DNA from 4 places in the Paenibacillus sp. MAH-35 genome. Region 4 is predicted to be linked to each of the others. Evidence: riboswitches for the same ligand, from Rfam matches in the RefSeq annotation. Region 4 holds a riboswitch; each other region holds the start of a gene.
What was found. Region 4 has a riboswitch for cobalamin ahead of AC3Y2E_RS20060 (NUDIX domain-containing protein). Riboswitches for the same ligand answer to the same signal wherever they lie in the genome.
Positions count from the first base shown of each region.

Region 1 (3,738 bases), on a different contig from region 4:
CGAAAGTCATCCTGGCTGACGAGCCGACCAAGGGGCTGGACCCGGAATCGGCGGGTAAAGTGCTGCAGGATCTGCGCGCGCTGTGCAAGGATCAGGACTTGATCGTTATCTGCGCCATGCAGAATCTGGAGATGGCGGAGAGAAACGCCACCCGGCTGTGGGGCTTGTCGGGCGGCCGGCTCGTGCTGGACATCCCGGCCCGCAAATTGACGCAAAGAGAAAAGGACATGATCCTGTAACCTCCAAAAACAGACATCGGAAAGGAAGCGACCAGATCAAGATGAATATGCTGCTGGATGGAAAAACGGCGCTCGTTACGGCGGGCAGCAAAGGACTTGGCAAAGCGAGCGCGCTTGAATTCGCCCGGGAAGGGGCGAACGTCGTCATCTCGAGCCGCAGCTCCGACCATTTGCGGCAAGCCAAGGAAGAGATTGAACGGGAGACTGGCCGTGTAGTGCTGACGGTAACTGCCGACGTTAACCGGAAGGAAGATATAGCGAAGACGGTTCAGGCTGCTATCGATTGGACGGGGCGGCTGGATGTGCTCGTGACGAACGCAGGCGGGCCTCCGGGAGGCGGCTTCGACCAGTTCGCGGACGAAGCGTGGGAAGCGGCATTCCAGCAAAACCTGATGAGCGTCGTCAGGCTGATCCGCGAAGCGCTGCCGCATATGAGACGGCAAGGGAGCGGACGGATCGTCAACCTGACTTCGGTGTCCGTCAAGCAGCCGATCCCGGATCTGATCTTGTCCAACGTCTTTCGCGCAGGCGTGTACGCCTTGACGAAAAGTTTGTCGGCCGAGCTCGGTCCGGATTCGATTCTCGTCAATACGGTAGGCCCCGGACGGATCGAGACGGACCGGATCGTGGAGCTGGACCGTCTGGCCGCACAGAAAAAAGGGACGTCCGAGGAACAGGTTCGCGCGTTGCTGATGGGCCAAATTCCGCTGGGCCGTTACGGAACGCCGGAAGAATTTGCGAAAGCGATCGTATTTTTGGGATCGTTCGCCAATACGTATGTGACCGGTCAAGCCGTGCTTGTCGACGGCGGTATGATTCGCGCGTTGTGATCGCGAAAGGCGTCTTGAATACAGTTCAAGCAGAAATCCGCACGATTTGCGGATTTTTTTGCGTGGAACAGCTTTTTTAGAGGAGAAGACGCTTATGACAACTTGCCCGAAGCGGGTGCGCCGCATATAGATGGGGTATACGATTGTGATCGACATACAGGAGGTCGTTATCCCCATGAAGGTTTTGCAGCGAGTGGAAAAGGCGCTGGCCGTTCTGCGGCAGCCGACTGTCCGCGACTTGCGGGAAATGCTGTCGTCCCTGGCGTGTACGAAGGAGGAGCTCGCCCCCTATGTGACGGAACCGGCCCAGCTCCCCTACGGCCGTCATGTCATAGGCCGGACGGAAGAGGCGGAAGTGATCGTGATCCATATTCCGACCCGCACCGAAACGCGCATACACGATCACGGCTGTTCCGCCGGCTGCGCGTTGGTGATCGAAGGTACGCTGCGGAATACGATCTACCGAAAAGAGGGGCGGGGAGAGGCAGTCTACGCGTCCTCCGAGGCGATTCTGCGCGAAGGTCAACTGATGGATGCTCCGTTCGGTCAAATCCATCAGATGGCCAATCCGGCGTCCGGACGAACCGTATCCTTACATGTGTATGCTCCGCCGCTGTCGGGGACGAAAACGTATCGCGCCGCTGAGGAATACGTCCTGGATTATGTTATTTAATGGCGTTAATTATTACAGGCAGGAGCTTTTCCGCAGATGTCGCGGAAGCGGCTCCTGCCTTTCCCATTCTTGATTAATTTGTCCTGAGAAGATCCATTTTCACTAGTTTTTTGCAAAAGTGCGAGGCAGGGCAAACGAGGAGATGTGACGAAAATTTTTTGAAGTCGGGAATCTCAATCCCCATGCGAGATTGGCGTTTTTCCTCTCTCCGTTTTCATATTTTCATACTTAAATAGGCGGCTGAACCGATTGACAAACACAATATCTTGATATAAATTAAATTCCATGAACTACATATTGTTCGTTCGGGTGCTGATCGCCCAACTGGGCGCGATAGCTTAATAGGGAAGTCCGGTGAGAAGCCGGCACGGTCCCGCCACTGTAAGGGAGTAGCTTCAGTCCTTGGCCACTGGCACATCTAGTGCCGGGAAGGCGGACTCGAAGTGATGATCCCCGAGTCAGGAGACCTGCCCGATATCTTAGACACGTTACCTACGGTGGATAGGAAAGTGTCCGCATCGTCCTTGTGCTTGCAGGCGTTCTTTAGCATGCGCGCAAAAGGCGCATCCGGCACTTGGCTGCCGCAGATGCGTCTTTTTTAACGGAATCGGTGCGGGAGCCGCTGCCTTCGGCAAGCGGATCTTCCCATCCGAAGAGACGCTCACGGGTCTAGGGTACATAGAGAGGAGAATCCAGATGTTGATCGCTTACGACTCCAGAACGGGAAATGTGAAACGGTTCGTCAACAAGCTGAACTTGCCGGCAGTCAAGATTGACGAAGAAATGACTGTCGACGAGCCGTTCGTACTCGTTACCTATACAACCGGATTCGGGCAGGCTCCGGAGAAAACGCTGAGCTTCCTGAAACGGAACTCGGCCAGGATGATCGGCGTATGCGCGAGCGGCAACCGCAATTGGGGAGAAGGCTTCGCGCGGAGCGCGGACCGGATCTCCGACTTGTACGGGGTGCCGGTGCTGGCCAAGTTCGAACTGGCCGGAACGTCGCAAGATGTAGAGAAGTTCGTAAGGGAGGTGAACGCAGTTGCGGCATATTGAGTTGAACAACATGCTGATGCAGCGCGATCAGGACGGCTTTTTCAGCCTGGATAAAGACCGGGAAGCGGTCGAGGCGTTTATGGAGGAAGTCGGCCGCAAAAGCGTTCGTTTTGCTTCGACGGCTGAGAAGATCCGTCATATGATCGACAACGACTTTTACGAAAATGTACTGGATACATACACGATGGAGCAGGTTGAAGAGATCTATAACATCGCGCATCAATACCGGTTCGAATTCCCGTCCTACATGGCGGCATCGAAGTTTTACACGGATTACGCTTTGAAAAGCGACGACCGTTCCCTATATATGGAGCATTTCCCGGACCGCGTGGCGATCGTTGCGCTCCATCTGGCGCGCGGCGATATGGATGCGGCCCGCTCACTGACCGAATCGATGATGGAGCGCAGGCTGCAGCCGGCTACGCCTACCTTCCTGAACGCAGGCAAGAGCAGGCGCGGCGAGATGGTATCGTGCTTCCTGCTCGAGCTCGACGATTCGCTGAATTCGATCAATTACGGCATTGGTACGTGCATGCAGCTGTCCAAGATCGGCGGCGGCGTAGCCGTCAACTTGTCGAAGCTGCGCGGCCGCGGCGAGCCGATCAAGGGCGTCGAAGGCGCCGCCAAAGGCATCATGCCGGTGCTCAAGCTGATGGAGGACGCGTTCTCCTATGCCGACCAGATGGGGCAGCGCAAAGGCTCCGGAGCGGGTACTACAACATTTTCGGCTGGGACGTCATCGAATTTCTGGACAGCAAAAAAATTAACGCGGACGAGAAATCCCGCCTGAAGACGTTATCGATCGGCTTGATCGTGCCGAATAAATTTTATAAGCTGGCCGAGCAAAATGAGCCGCTTCACGTATTCGCGCCATACTCGGTATACCGGGCTTACGGCACCCATTTGGACGATATGGATATGGACGATATGTACGACGTGC
Region 1 covers NZ_JBYUPU010000022.1:59,454-63,191, forward strand. The annotation lists gene AC3Y2E_RS21520 (phosphonate ABC transporter ATP-binding protein) at 1-239, shown strand, start outside; gene AC3Y2E_RS21525 (SDR family oxidoreductase) at 281-1,069, shown strand; gene AC3Y2E_RS21530 (cysteine dioxygenase) at 1,245-1,742, shown strand; cobalamin riboswitch at 2,033-2,231, shown strand; gene nrdI (class Ib ribonucleoside-diphosphate reductase assembly flavoprotein NrdI) at 2,439-2,798, shown strand; partial or broken gene nrdE (class 1b ribonucleoside-diphosphate reductase subunit alpha) at 2,785-3,738, shown strand, end outside.
Region 1: it holds a riboswitch for cobalamin, as region 4 does, so the genes downstream of both, nrdI (class Ib ribonucleoside-diphosphate reductase assembly flavoprotein NrdI) here and AC3Y2E_RS20060 (NUDIX domain-containing protein) in region 4, are expected to answer to the same signal.

Region 2 (3,738 bases), on a different contig from region 4:
CAAATATTCGAGCGACCGGTCGGCGAAAGGCTCCAGCTGCAGCTTCGCCAAAATGGCGTCGATCAGGCCGGAAAAATCGTCCGGCTCGTCCCCGAGCCAATTTTGAAACGGAAACCGCCCCATCTCGAGCACTTCGCGCACCGAAAAGCCGATCGGAGGCAGCGCATCCTGCTGCAATACGGCCAGCCACCGGGCAAGCTCCTTGCGGGCAAACGAACCAAGCGGCTTGCCGTCCAGCCGGATCTCGCCCGAATCGGCCCGCTCCACTCCGGATATCAGCTTCAGCAGCGTCGATTTCCCGCTCCCATTCGGCCCGATAATACCGAACGTCTCCCCTTCCTTCACGGCAAACGACACTTCCTCCAAGACGGCGCGGCTGTCGAACGACTTGGATATTCCTTTTACCTCGATCATACGATCAACCTTTCATCGTCTTCTTTTGTCTGGAGAGCAGATAGGCGAAAAACGGGGCCCCGAGAAAAGCCGTCACGACGCCGAGCGGAATTTCCGTCGGACTCAGCACCATCCGGGCGAGCGTATCGGCCCACAAGACGTAGATCCCCCCGAACAGGAGCGATAACGGAATTAGCAGCCGATAATCGGGACCGACCAGCAGCCGGACCAGATGAGGCGTAATCAGACCGACGAAGCCGATGACACCGCACACCGATACGGCTACGGCCGTCAGCATCGTCGAGACGATCAGGACGTTCCGCTTCGTCCGGTCCACCTGGACCCCCAGATGGGCGGCATGCCGCTCGCCAAGCGCGAACAGATTCAGCGAACGGCCGTAAGGAATCAGGAAAACGGCGCCGATCACGAGGTATAGCGCAACGACTGACGTATATGGCCAGCCCCGCAAAGCGAGACTGCCCATCAGCCAGAACAGGATTTCATTGACGACCTTGTTCGCGGACATCGCCACCATAAAGGAAACGAGCGCGCTTAAAAAGGACGAAACGACCACACCTGACAAAATTACCGTCTCCGTGCGGAACTTCCCTTGTATTCCGGCGAGCCGGAACACGATCCCTAATGTAATGCTGCCGGTAATAAAAGCGACGATTGGAATCGTCCAAATGCCGAATAAGGCATAATGAAGCCCGAATAAAATAAGAAACGCTGCTCCGACCGACGAGCCCGAAGCGACGCCGAGCGTATACGGATCGGCCAGCGGGTTGCGCAATACGCCCTGAAACCCCGCCCCGGCGATCGACAGCGCCGCTCCGATAAGTACGCCCAGCACAATACGCGGCAGACGAACCTTCATAATAATCTGCTCCGACGATTCAGGCCAGATGACCGGAACCGATTCCCCGAGCCACGGCACCTGCTTCAGCAAAATTCCCCACACATGAGGAATCGGAATCCGCGCAGAGCCAAGCGACAAGCTGACTACGACGGAAAGAAGAAGGAGCACGATGCCGGCCCCTCCCCATAACAGCAGCTTCTTCTTCATTTATTTCACCAGATCGGGATATATCGCTTTGGCGACATCCGCAAGCGCCTTCGTGATGCGAGGTCCCGGGCGCGCCAGCAGACTGTCGTCCAGCCCGATCACCTTACTGTTTTTAATCGCATTGATTTTGTCCCAGCCTCCGCGGCTGCGGATCGTTTTCTCCAGATCGGGAACGCCTTTGGCGAACAAGATGACGTCCGGATTGGACTGGATGATCTTCTCTTCGCTGATCTGCTTCCAGCCCTGCAGGTCGGAAGCGACGTTGACGCCGCCAGCCAGCGTGATCAGGTCGTCCATGAATTCGCCTTTGCCGACCGTCCAGCCGGGGGAAAATTCGATATATACTTTCTTCTTCTGGTCTTCCTTCAGCCCTTTCAGAGCGTCCGCGACCTGCTGCTTTTCCTTCTTCATCTGTTCGGCGACTTTTTCCGCCTGCGCCTGGGTATCTGTAATTTGTCCGAACAGAAGAACGCGCTCGATCGCGGCGTCAATCGTTTTCGGGTTCGTCTGGAACAAATTCAACTTCAGCTCGTTCAGCTTCGCCACCGAATTTTTGTTCAGCGACAGCCCGGCGAATACGATATCCGGGTTAGCTGCGATTATCGCTTCCGGATTTCCTTGCAGATCGCCCATTTTCGGCTTGCTTTTCGCTTCCTCCGGGTAATCGTCGAGATTCGACACGCCTGCGATCTTGCTGCCGAGCCCCAGCGCGAACAGCACCTCCGTCTCGGTCGGAGACAGCGATACGATGCGTTCCGGCGCCTTCGCGAACGTAAACTCCTTGCCGGAGTCGTCCTTGATCGTAAGCGGGTAGGAAGTCTTTTTGCCTGCGGCTTCCGCGCCGGTTGCAGCCGAACCTCCGGTTGCCGGTGCCGGCTCCTTGACGCCCACTTCTTGCTTTTGACCGCATGCCGCGAGCGCGAACGCAAGCGTGACGGACAGCAGAAGCATGATCAGCTTCTTCATGGTTGCTCCCTCTCCTTTACAGTTACTCTCCTTGCACGAACGTTCCCCCGATTCCTCCGACCCGACTCACAACAGAAACCCCCCGTCCTAGACCGGAGGGGGGCAGCAAACACGGGTAATCGCGCATCCGCACGAATACATGAAATTCCCGAATGTTGCCGGCTCCTTTTCCTCGAAGGAAGCAGTGCATAAACGCAACAGGCAGGTCTCCTGACTCATAGAATGCGCCCGATACTCAAGCGCCGCTTCTTCCGCCTTCCCGTCTGCGTCAGACAGTGGCCTAGTGGAGGAAGCTTCTATATCACAGTGGCGGGACCGTGTCGGACTTGCACCGACTTCCCTTTTAACCCGGTCGCATGCTGGCTTCCGGGCACCTGTTGACAGCGATTCATTCCGCAGCGGCGAAACGTTTGCGGACATCTTGCTTACGGATCGATTATAGGCTATATCCGGCGGGTTTACAATACATCTCGTACAAATGCCATGCGTGCCGTCAGCCTTTCTCCGCTCCCCCATACGACCCTAATATGCGGATCCTCGTTATGAAAACCGAACCCGCCGAGTCTCCCTCCTGATTCCCCCTAAAATGTGCTCTCCATATGTCGATTCCGGAATTCCGGTTCGCCTTGAGAGCCGGGCCGCAAGGACTAGCTGCGCACCGGCAAAAGGCGCCCAGTCGCCCAAGCGCTTAACTCTATCCATGCCTAGTTGTTATCGCTCACTGCCGCTGATCCGTACTTCCTGCATTCATCTGCCGGCTCACTTCCTGCAAAATCAGCTCCTCCGTCTCGGGTACAAAGCGGCTCTTGAAGCCGATCGTGAACGGGTGATCCGCTTCGTATCCGCCCTCCTTGAGAATGCGGCGGGTCGGGATGTACGAATAAACGCCGTTGGAGTAGCCGAGCACGATCAGCTTCCGGTCCGGGCAGCCGCGCTTCAGCATGAGCGAATATTCGGTCGGGATTTCGCTTTCCAGCGCTGCGAGCACAACCCGATCCGACAGTTTCCAGGTTTGCACATACAGCGGAAGCTTCGTCTTCACGACGCCCCTTTGCTCCGCCTTGATCGTCCGCTCCGCCGCGCGGCGATAAAATTCGCCCGCCTCCCCGCTGAGCAACTGGGCCATCTTCCGCTCGTCGGGAGCCCCTGCGGACAAGTCGATGCTGGCCAGCTCCGAACAGAACGGACCTTCGATCCCGGCAAACGTCCCATCCGTCAGGAGACGGCGCACCTCGCTCGCCAATTCGTCGCCTGCGGCTTGCATCTCCGCGGTCGAGCATACCTTGAAGCGGCCGCCCTCCGCACTATGGCGC
Region 2 covers NZ_JBYUPU010000002.1:416,031-419,768, forward strand. The annotation lists gene AC3Y2E_RS03455 (ABC transporter ATP-binding protein) at 1-414, opposite strand, end outside; gene AC3Y2E_RS03460 (FecCD family ABC transporter permease) at 419-1,459, opposite strand; gene AC3Y2E_RS03465 (ABC transporter substrate-binding protein) at 1,460-2,425, opposite strand; cobalamin riboswitch at 2,609-2,818, opposite strand; gene AC3Y2E_RS03470 (hypothetical protein) at 3,144-3,689, opposite strand.
Region 2: it holds a riboswitch for cobalamin, as region 4 does, so the genes downstream of both, AC3Y2E_RS03465 (ABC transporter substrate-binding protein) here and AC3Y2E_RS20060 (NUDIX domain-containing protein) in region 4, are expected to answer to the same signal.

Region 3 (3,738 bases), on a different contig from region 4:
TCAGAAAGTCGGGTTGGCGTATCATAAGCGTGTATTTCAAATTACTCTTATCCGTAGGCGGTTTTGACTTGTCGATCAAGTCCCAAATTCCCTCAAGCGGAAAAACGGTATATTCATAGTAACCGGCGGGCACGACTTTCTGTTTGTATGACATTTTCACCGCGTAGCTCAAGCTGTACAAGGCTTCTGTCACCCGGGCAAACTCCTCGCCGTTCGGATCGCCTTCACCGTTAATCCTAATAAACGGCATCTCTTCGATATCCATAATAACCGGGCTGCTTCCCGGTACGTAGATGGATTTGTAGTCTTTTTTATAGTCTATTTTATTGCTCATGGCGATCACTCCTCTTACACGTTTGACACTACTATATACTAGTAAATACGACAACAGCATGTCATATTTTATCATATAGTTTTGACATGTGGCTCTGTACCGGGTTATTGCGCGCACCACAAAGAAGCAGGCCGCCGGACACCGCCGACAGCCTGCTTTCCTTATGGTGATCTCTACAATCAGATCGCCTTATCGCCCAGCCAGCGCTCCATCTCCTCGGCATCAAAAGGAGGATAGATATCCGGATGCAGCATATGGCCCAGTTTGCTCAAGCCCGCTACAAGCAGCGGCGACGGCCGGCAATACAGCGATTCCTCCATGACACGAATCCGTCCCTCGGTGACGGCCCGCATTCCTTCGGAACCGGGACGGTTGCGGACGACGTCCGGCTTGACCTGCTGTTCTCTGACGCCGACCCAGGCGAGTAAAATATAGTCCGGGTCGCGGCGCAAAACGTCGTCCCAATCGGTCTTGACCTTGGCCGCGGGCTCATCGGCGAATACGTTGACGGCACCGGCCAGCTCGCTGACGCCGGTCAGCCAGTTGCCGCCGGCAGGCGTGAACACCGGCTTGGGCCACCATTCCCAATAGAGGGAGGGCTTGTCGACGCAGCGCCGGCTCAATTCCGCATAATAAGCGAGGCGGTCCTCGTATTTGGTACGGGCCGCTCTGGCCCGCTCCGGTTCGTCCAGCGCTTCGCCAAGGGCGGTCAGGCATTCGGCGATATCCGTCAGCGTTTTGGGATTAAGCGTAATATACGGCAAGCCCCGTTCCTCCAGGGCGGCGATGTTCTTCTCCATGCCGGGTACCGTCAACGACGCCAGCACCAGATCCGGACGCAGCGCCTCCACCGCATCCATATCAATGTTCAAATCCGAGCCGAGCTTCGGCAGCCCGTTCGTGCTGGACGGCCAGTCTGTATACTTATCGACCCCGACGATATGACGGTCGAGCCCCATAAAACCTAGCAATTCCGAATTGCTAGGACTGATCGATACGATTCTCATAGCATGACACTCCCTTCGGCTTCCTTAACGTGAGTGACTGTCTCTTATTTGATCAGATCGGGATAGATGCCTTTTGCAATCGTTCGCAAGCCATCCACAATGCGGGGGCCCGGGCGGTTCAGCGTATCCTGATCGACGCCGACGAGCTGGTTGTTTTTGACGGCATCGATTTTATCCCATCCGTTGCGTCCTTTGATGATTTGGTCAAGCGTAAGACCCGCTTTGTCTTTCGTGCCGGTCGTATAGAAAATGACGGCAGGGTTGTCCTGGATAATTTTCTCTTCGTTGATCTTGTTGTAGCCTTTCGTATCCGCAGCGATATTAACGCCGCCGGCCAGCGTCAGCACTTCGTCCATAAACTCGCCCTTGCCGACCGTCCAGCCCGGCGAAAACTCGATGTATACTTTTTTCTTCTGGTCCGGCTTGACGGTGCCGACGGCGGTTTTGATGCTGTCGATGTCTTTCTTCATCTTGTCGGCCAGTTCTTTGGCTTCCTTATTCTTATCGGTCAATTGTCCGATAATCAAAACGTTGGCGATAATATCGTCGATCGATTTCGGTTCGAATTTGTACAGCGGCAGGTTCAGTAAGCGCAGCTTGCCCAGCGCGTCGTCCTTGATGGAAATGCCGGTAATGACCAGGTCGGCATTCGCCGCCAGAACCGCTTCCACGTTCGGAGCGGAAACGCCGCCCAGCTTCGGCTTCGACTTCGCCTCTTCCGGATAGTTATCGAAATCCGTTACGCCGACGATCCGGTCGCCCAATCCGAGCGCGAACAAAATTTCCGTTTCGGCCGTGGAAGTGGAAGCGATGCGATGAGGCGCTTTTTGCAGCGTTATTTCGGTTCCGGTCGTATCTTTCAAGGTAAGCGGGTATTTGGTGGCGGTGGCAGCGGCATCTGTTTGTTTGGGGGCCGCCGTCTCTCCCGCCGGGGACGCCCCGTTTTTCACAGCAGATTCTTCCCCGCTCTTCGCCCCGCAAGCAGCGATCGAGAAGCTAAGAAGGATAACGAGTAGTAGTGCGGCAATCTTGTTCATGAAGCGTTTCGTTCCTCTCCGGTTTGGAATAATAGAGAACGGCTTGAAGGTGCTGAAAGCCCGTATCCGCCGTACGGCGCAACATCAAAAACCCCGTTCCGGAGGAAGGGGCAGCACATCAAGGATTTGCCAGGCACGGCGCAACGGCGAAACGCCGCCATGACGCCAAAAAAACGGCGCTGCAGCGCGTCGCGCCCGTCACCGGTCCGCTCACGCGCATGGCTGCAACCATGCTGGTAAAGATCAAATCGCTGGATAGCCCAATCCTTTTCCGCGAAGGATGTCGTTGGCTGAAGCGCAGATAGGCAGGTTTCCTGGCTCTCGGGCATTGCGAGTTCCCCGCCTTCCCATCCCTCGTAAGGAACAGTGGCTTGTGGAGTTCTCCCCGATACACAGTGGCGGGACCGCGCCGGATTCGCACCGGCTTCCCTTTTAACCCGGCATCCGGTCGTCTTGCACCGAACACTGGGCACCTACTGGCTGATACAGTTCTTTCACTAGAGTCAAGCTCATTTCACTCTGGCGATTATACCATAGCATGGGCTGGGATGCTATGCTTGTTTCAATTTGCTCACTCGGCCGGTGGAAGGACCACGTCCAAGGAAGATAGGATCGCTTTATAATCGTGTCCCGTTCGTTTTCGAAGAACCATGTACGGGTACCTCTCAAATGCATTGGGCATAAACTGAGCTATGTCATTGTGGAGAGGATGTTTACCTTGTTTCCTTATCGCCCGGAAATTCATCAATTTCCCTATTCCGATTATTGGTTTCGTCCCCGCGGACATTATAGTTCCCCCTATTCCGAAGGCGGATTGCACTGGAGGCGTCGCGCTTTAGAATCGGACGAAAGCTGGCGGATGTCCGACCAGCAGCGACTTACCTTCGTGCTTGTGCATGGCTCTTGGGCCGACGCTCACTTTTGGGACGGCGTAGCTGCGGCGCTGCGCAGTCAAGGGCATGACGTTCATACGCCGGAGTACGCAGGTCACGGCACAGATCCGAACAAACATGTCTCGCATGCGATGATCACGAAGTCCGTCGTCGACTTTATCACGAGGCTCAACCTGCGCGATATCGTTCTCGTCGGGCACAGCTTCGGCGGATCGGTCATCCAGAAGGCGGCCGAACAGATACCGGACCGCATCAAGCGTCTTGTGTTCTGGGACGCGTTCGTCCTGAAAGACGGCGAGTCGGTTGCCGATCAGTTGCCGCCTCAGACAAGGCAAGGCTTCGAGCAGCTCAGAGCCGGATCGGAGGACGATACCATCCCGCTTCCGTTTCCGCTGTTTCGGGAGTTGTTCGTCAATACGGCAACGTTGGAGCAAGCCAAACAGTTTTATACAAGTGTCCGTCCGGAA
Region 3 covers NZ_JBYUPU010000012.1:1,953-5,690, reverse strand. The annotation lists gene AC3Y2E_RS15170 (GyrI-like domain-containing protein) at 1-334, opposite strand, end outside; gene AC3Y2E_RS15165 (cobalamin-binding protein) at 514-1,341, opposite strand; gene AC3Y2E_RS15160 (ABC transporter substrate-binding protein) at 1,386-2,378, opposite strand; cobalamin riboswitch at 2,666-2,868, opposite strand; gene AC3Y2E_RS15155 (alpha/beta fold hydrolase) at 3,238-3,738, shown strand, end outside.
Region 3: it holds a riboswitch for cobalamin, as region 4 does, so the genes downstream of both, AC3Y2E_RS15160 (ABC transporter substrate-binding protein) here and AC3Y2E_RS20060 (NUDIX domain-containing protein) in region 4, are expected to answer to the same signal.

Region 4 (3,738 bases):
AGCTTGAAGAACCTTGTCCAAGCAGCCAAAGAAGTAAGAGCAACATTGTAATAACGGACAAGAGGATGGGCTCAAGCGAGCTCATCCTCTTGGTTGATGATCGGATAGCCGAAATCCGTAATGACTGTTTTGAGCTTCAGAACGTAGGCGGCGGCCAGCTGGCTCAAGCTCGCCTTCGGATTCACGATGTAACCTACCTGTATGCTCTCGTCCGTGCGCAGCCGTACGGATTTAATTTGCTCCCCGTTCAGATCCTTGTTCAGTACGCCCGAGCTAATGGTATAACCATTGAGCCCGATCAGCAGGTTGAATAACGTGGCGCGGTCACTGACCAATATTTTCTTCTTGTACGTCCGTGTGCTGAGTATTTCCTCCGCGAAATAAAAGGAATTATATTCGCCTTGCTCAAAGGCCAGGCACGGGAAGTCATCCAAATCTTCGATGTCCAGCAGCGACTTGGAGGCAAGCGGATGCTCCTCACTGATGAATACGTGCGCTTCCGCTTGGAACAGCGGATGAAATCGCAGCTCGTTGTCCTTTAATATCTTCTGAATCACCTTTCGATTGAATTCGCTCATATAGATGATTCCGAGCTCGCTTTTCATATTCCGTACATCTTCGATAATCTCGTAGGTGCGTGTTTCGCGCAGCGTACACTCGTACTCATCCACGTTAAGCTCCTTCAGCAGACCGACGAAAGCCTGTACCGAGAAGGCGTAATGCTGTGTTGAGATCGAGAACAGTTTCTTCGAAGGCTTACGATTCATATACCGCTGCTCGAGAAGCTCGGCTTGCTCCACGACTTGCCTGGCGTAGGATAAAAACTCCGCTCCGTCGCTTGATAGCACGATTCCCTTGGACGATCGAAGGAAAATCTCAATACCCGCTTCCATCTCGATTTCTTTCACCGCGTTGGACAAGCTCGGCTGCGAAATAAACAGCCTCTTTGCCGCTTCGCTTATGGAGCCGCAACTAACGATGGTCAGAATATATTTCAATTGCTGCAAGGTCATTGGAATCCCCCTTCACTCCAGAATTTGCTCCGTTTCACCCGTTCTAGCAATTGCCCGATCCGCAACTCCACTCGCTACCTGTCCTGCATTGGCAGACCCTAAACGGATGCTCCTTGATCCATTCAGAAACAATGAGATAAACATTGTCTTTCATATAAGGGCTAAACGCGGGATCTTCCATAATTGCAACCTGCTCTGGGATGGTATCAAGCAGCATAACCTCGTCGGTTTCAAACCCATCCGGCAACTCTCTAAGAATGCTCACCTTGGAGATATAAATATTTTTCACAAATACAAGATGACCCTGCTCATAGATTAAATATTGTCCTATCCTTTCAATCGACTCAAGCTCCCCGCCAGCCTCTTCATCCATCTCCCTGATAACCGTTTGTATAATTGACTCGCCTTCCTCTCTATTTCCCCCAGGTAATTCCCATCCGCGGCAACGATGTCTAACAAGAACCAATTTCCCTTTGTAAAAGGCGAAAATCAGCACACAGTTAGCTTCTTCCATTAGACACGTCTTCGTTAGTATGATTTTTTGATTGGGCAAGGCTCCAGGAAACTCATACTTCACACTTACCACCAACTTACTTTTATTTAATAACGGCTACTCCGCGTTTGACTCCCCATTTTTATCGAACGCCGGGGCGCACTCTATGAAACATGGTATCGGCTCGTGCCGCATCTGCTAACAACAATAAAAGGCGTCTTCCCTGTGAAAAAAAACATAGGGAAAGACGCCTGCATAATCTACATTATGACGGTTCATCTAACACCTCCCTATCTCCCGTAGGTACAGCAGTGCTGTCAGAACAGGCAGGTCTCCTGGCTCCGGAATCGTCACTCGGCAGCGGCCTTCCCGATCCATGTAGATCAGTGGCTGGTTGAGCTGCCTGCTCCTCCGTTACAGTGGCGGGACCGCGTCGGTATTGCACCGGACTTCCCTATTAAGTCAGAACGACAAGCACGCTCGCCGATCAGACACCTGTTCTCGATTATGCAATTTATACAAAATTAAATATATCTACATCTTACTCGACAATGAACGATAAAAACAAATGTCCCTTTGCCTAATATCCAGTAGTGGAGACTTCCTTCCTATATCACAATATACTAAAAACGCTAATATGTTCTAAACCACTATGCTCAATAACCCACTGAATTCCTCAAAATAGCAATATTTTCTTGAAGGAACGTCTGATTTTTTTTAATTCCTCTGTTTTTACACCAAACAACTGAGCTGAAAGCATCGTAAATATCATAAAGCGGCAGCACTCTTTCCAGAGCCAACATAGGTCGAATCGATTGATAACCTTCAATGAACGGTATCTTTGTCCTCGGATTGACTTCCCAAATATATCGATTGACTTTCGTAAAATCGATTTCCGACGATCCGCCACGGGCACTCTCGAAATCAATAATGCCGGCAACCTCGTTACCATTCACCAATATATTGCCTGGCCTAAAATCCATGTGAACCATGCAGGGTCCGTCCGGGTCCGGTAAAGCAGAGAACACTCGATCAAAGTGAAGAATACATCTTTCATACAATTCTGGTTCGAGAATTTCTTTGCATGGCTCTTTCCACTTTTCAAAATTACTTTGGATATGTAATCTCCAATTATTTTGCTCAAGTAACTTATAACCATCGGTTAGATGGTAACCATACCCAGGAGTTTGAACCTCATGGAGCTTAGCATGATACATGCCAATTTGAAAAGAGAGTTTCTCATCAATGACTCCTGTACAAGGCACACCTTGGATGGCTGAAAGAAGCAATGCTCCCGTAATAGTTTCATCCCCATACCAAATGTCCAATACCTTAGGAACAGGTATTATATCTTTTAATGTTTCAAGTATCTGAAATTCACGGAATAGTTTATCCTTGTTAAATGGAATTTTTACAAAAACGTTTTCTCCACTGGCAAGAGTAAGTTTGTATACATCGGAACTAAAGGACTCTGGAACATCTTCTATATTCAAGACGTTCAACTTTAGCTTTTCTATAACTTTTAGAATGGAACTCATATGTTACCCCCTGCTTTGGAGCGATTCTTCCAAATTGTTTCTCTGAAAGCTGAGTTTATTCCAATATGTTACATATACCATAATCTTGTCCCAGTACCAAGCCCCCTTTTCGAGGGGCCTCCAGACAATGGTCAAACCAGCATATTCCATCCAAAAAAAAGAAGCCACTCCACTGTCAGGAGTGACCATGAGTTCATTGCTTGTGCAAGTGAGTTCGCGAAGCGATAACATATTGAGCCTGCCAATCTGTCTTAAAACTGACTGGAATCTTTTGTTCTCCAGATCTCCGTCGCCCGCTTCCCCGCGCGAAGCTTAAACGGGATCGAAATACGTATTGTCGTTTACGACCGTGCCGGTCCCCGAATCGACAATGCCGGTTGAGCTTTGCAACCTCGTCCCGAAGATCAGTTGGTTGCCGTGAATCCGATTGTAGCTGTCTACGGCTGCGTTTACTTTGATCGCATTGTCCGACCCGTTGCGGACTTCATACTTCGAGGTCGCGTCCGGAACGGTCGTCCAGGCTGTAGTCACGACAGCGACTTTCGTGGTGCCGTTATACGAGGCAACATTTCGTTTCTGCCCGATCCCCGTTCCCGCCACGATAAAGAGCAGCATCCCGTTATATTCGCCCGATCCCGCGGACGCCGTCGACGCCAGCGTAATCGAATTCACGCCGCCCGCCGTGGCAGTGCCC
Region 4 covers NZ_JBYUPU010000019.1:78,841-82,578, reverse strand. The annotation lists gene metE (5-methyltetrahydropteroyltriglutamate--homocysteine S-methyltransferase) at 1-51, shown strand, start outside; gene AC3Y2E_RS20065 (LysR family transcriptional regulator) at 72-1,013, opposite strand; gene AC3Y2E_RS20060 (NUDIX domain-containing protein) at 1,057-1,527, opposite strand; cobalamin riboswitch at 1,815-2,020, opposite strand; gene AC3Y2E_RS20055 (phosphotransferase family protein) at 2,163-3,044, opposite strand; gene AC3Y2E_RS20050 (right-handed parallel beta-helix repeat-containing protein) at 3,357-3,738, opposite strand, start outside.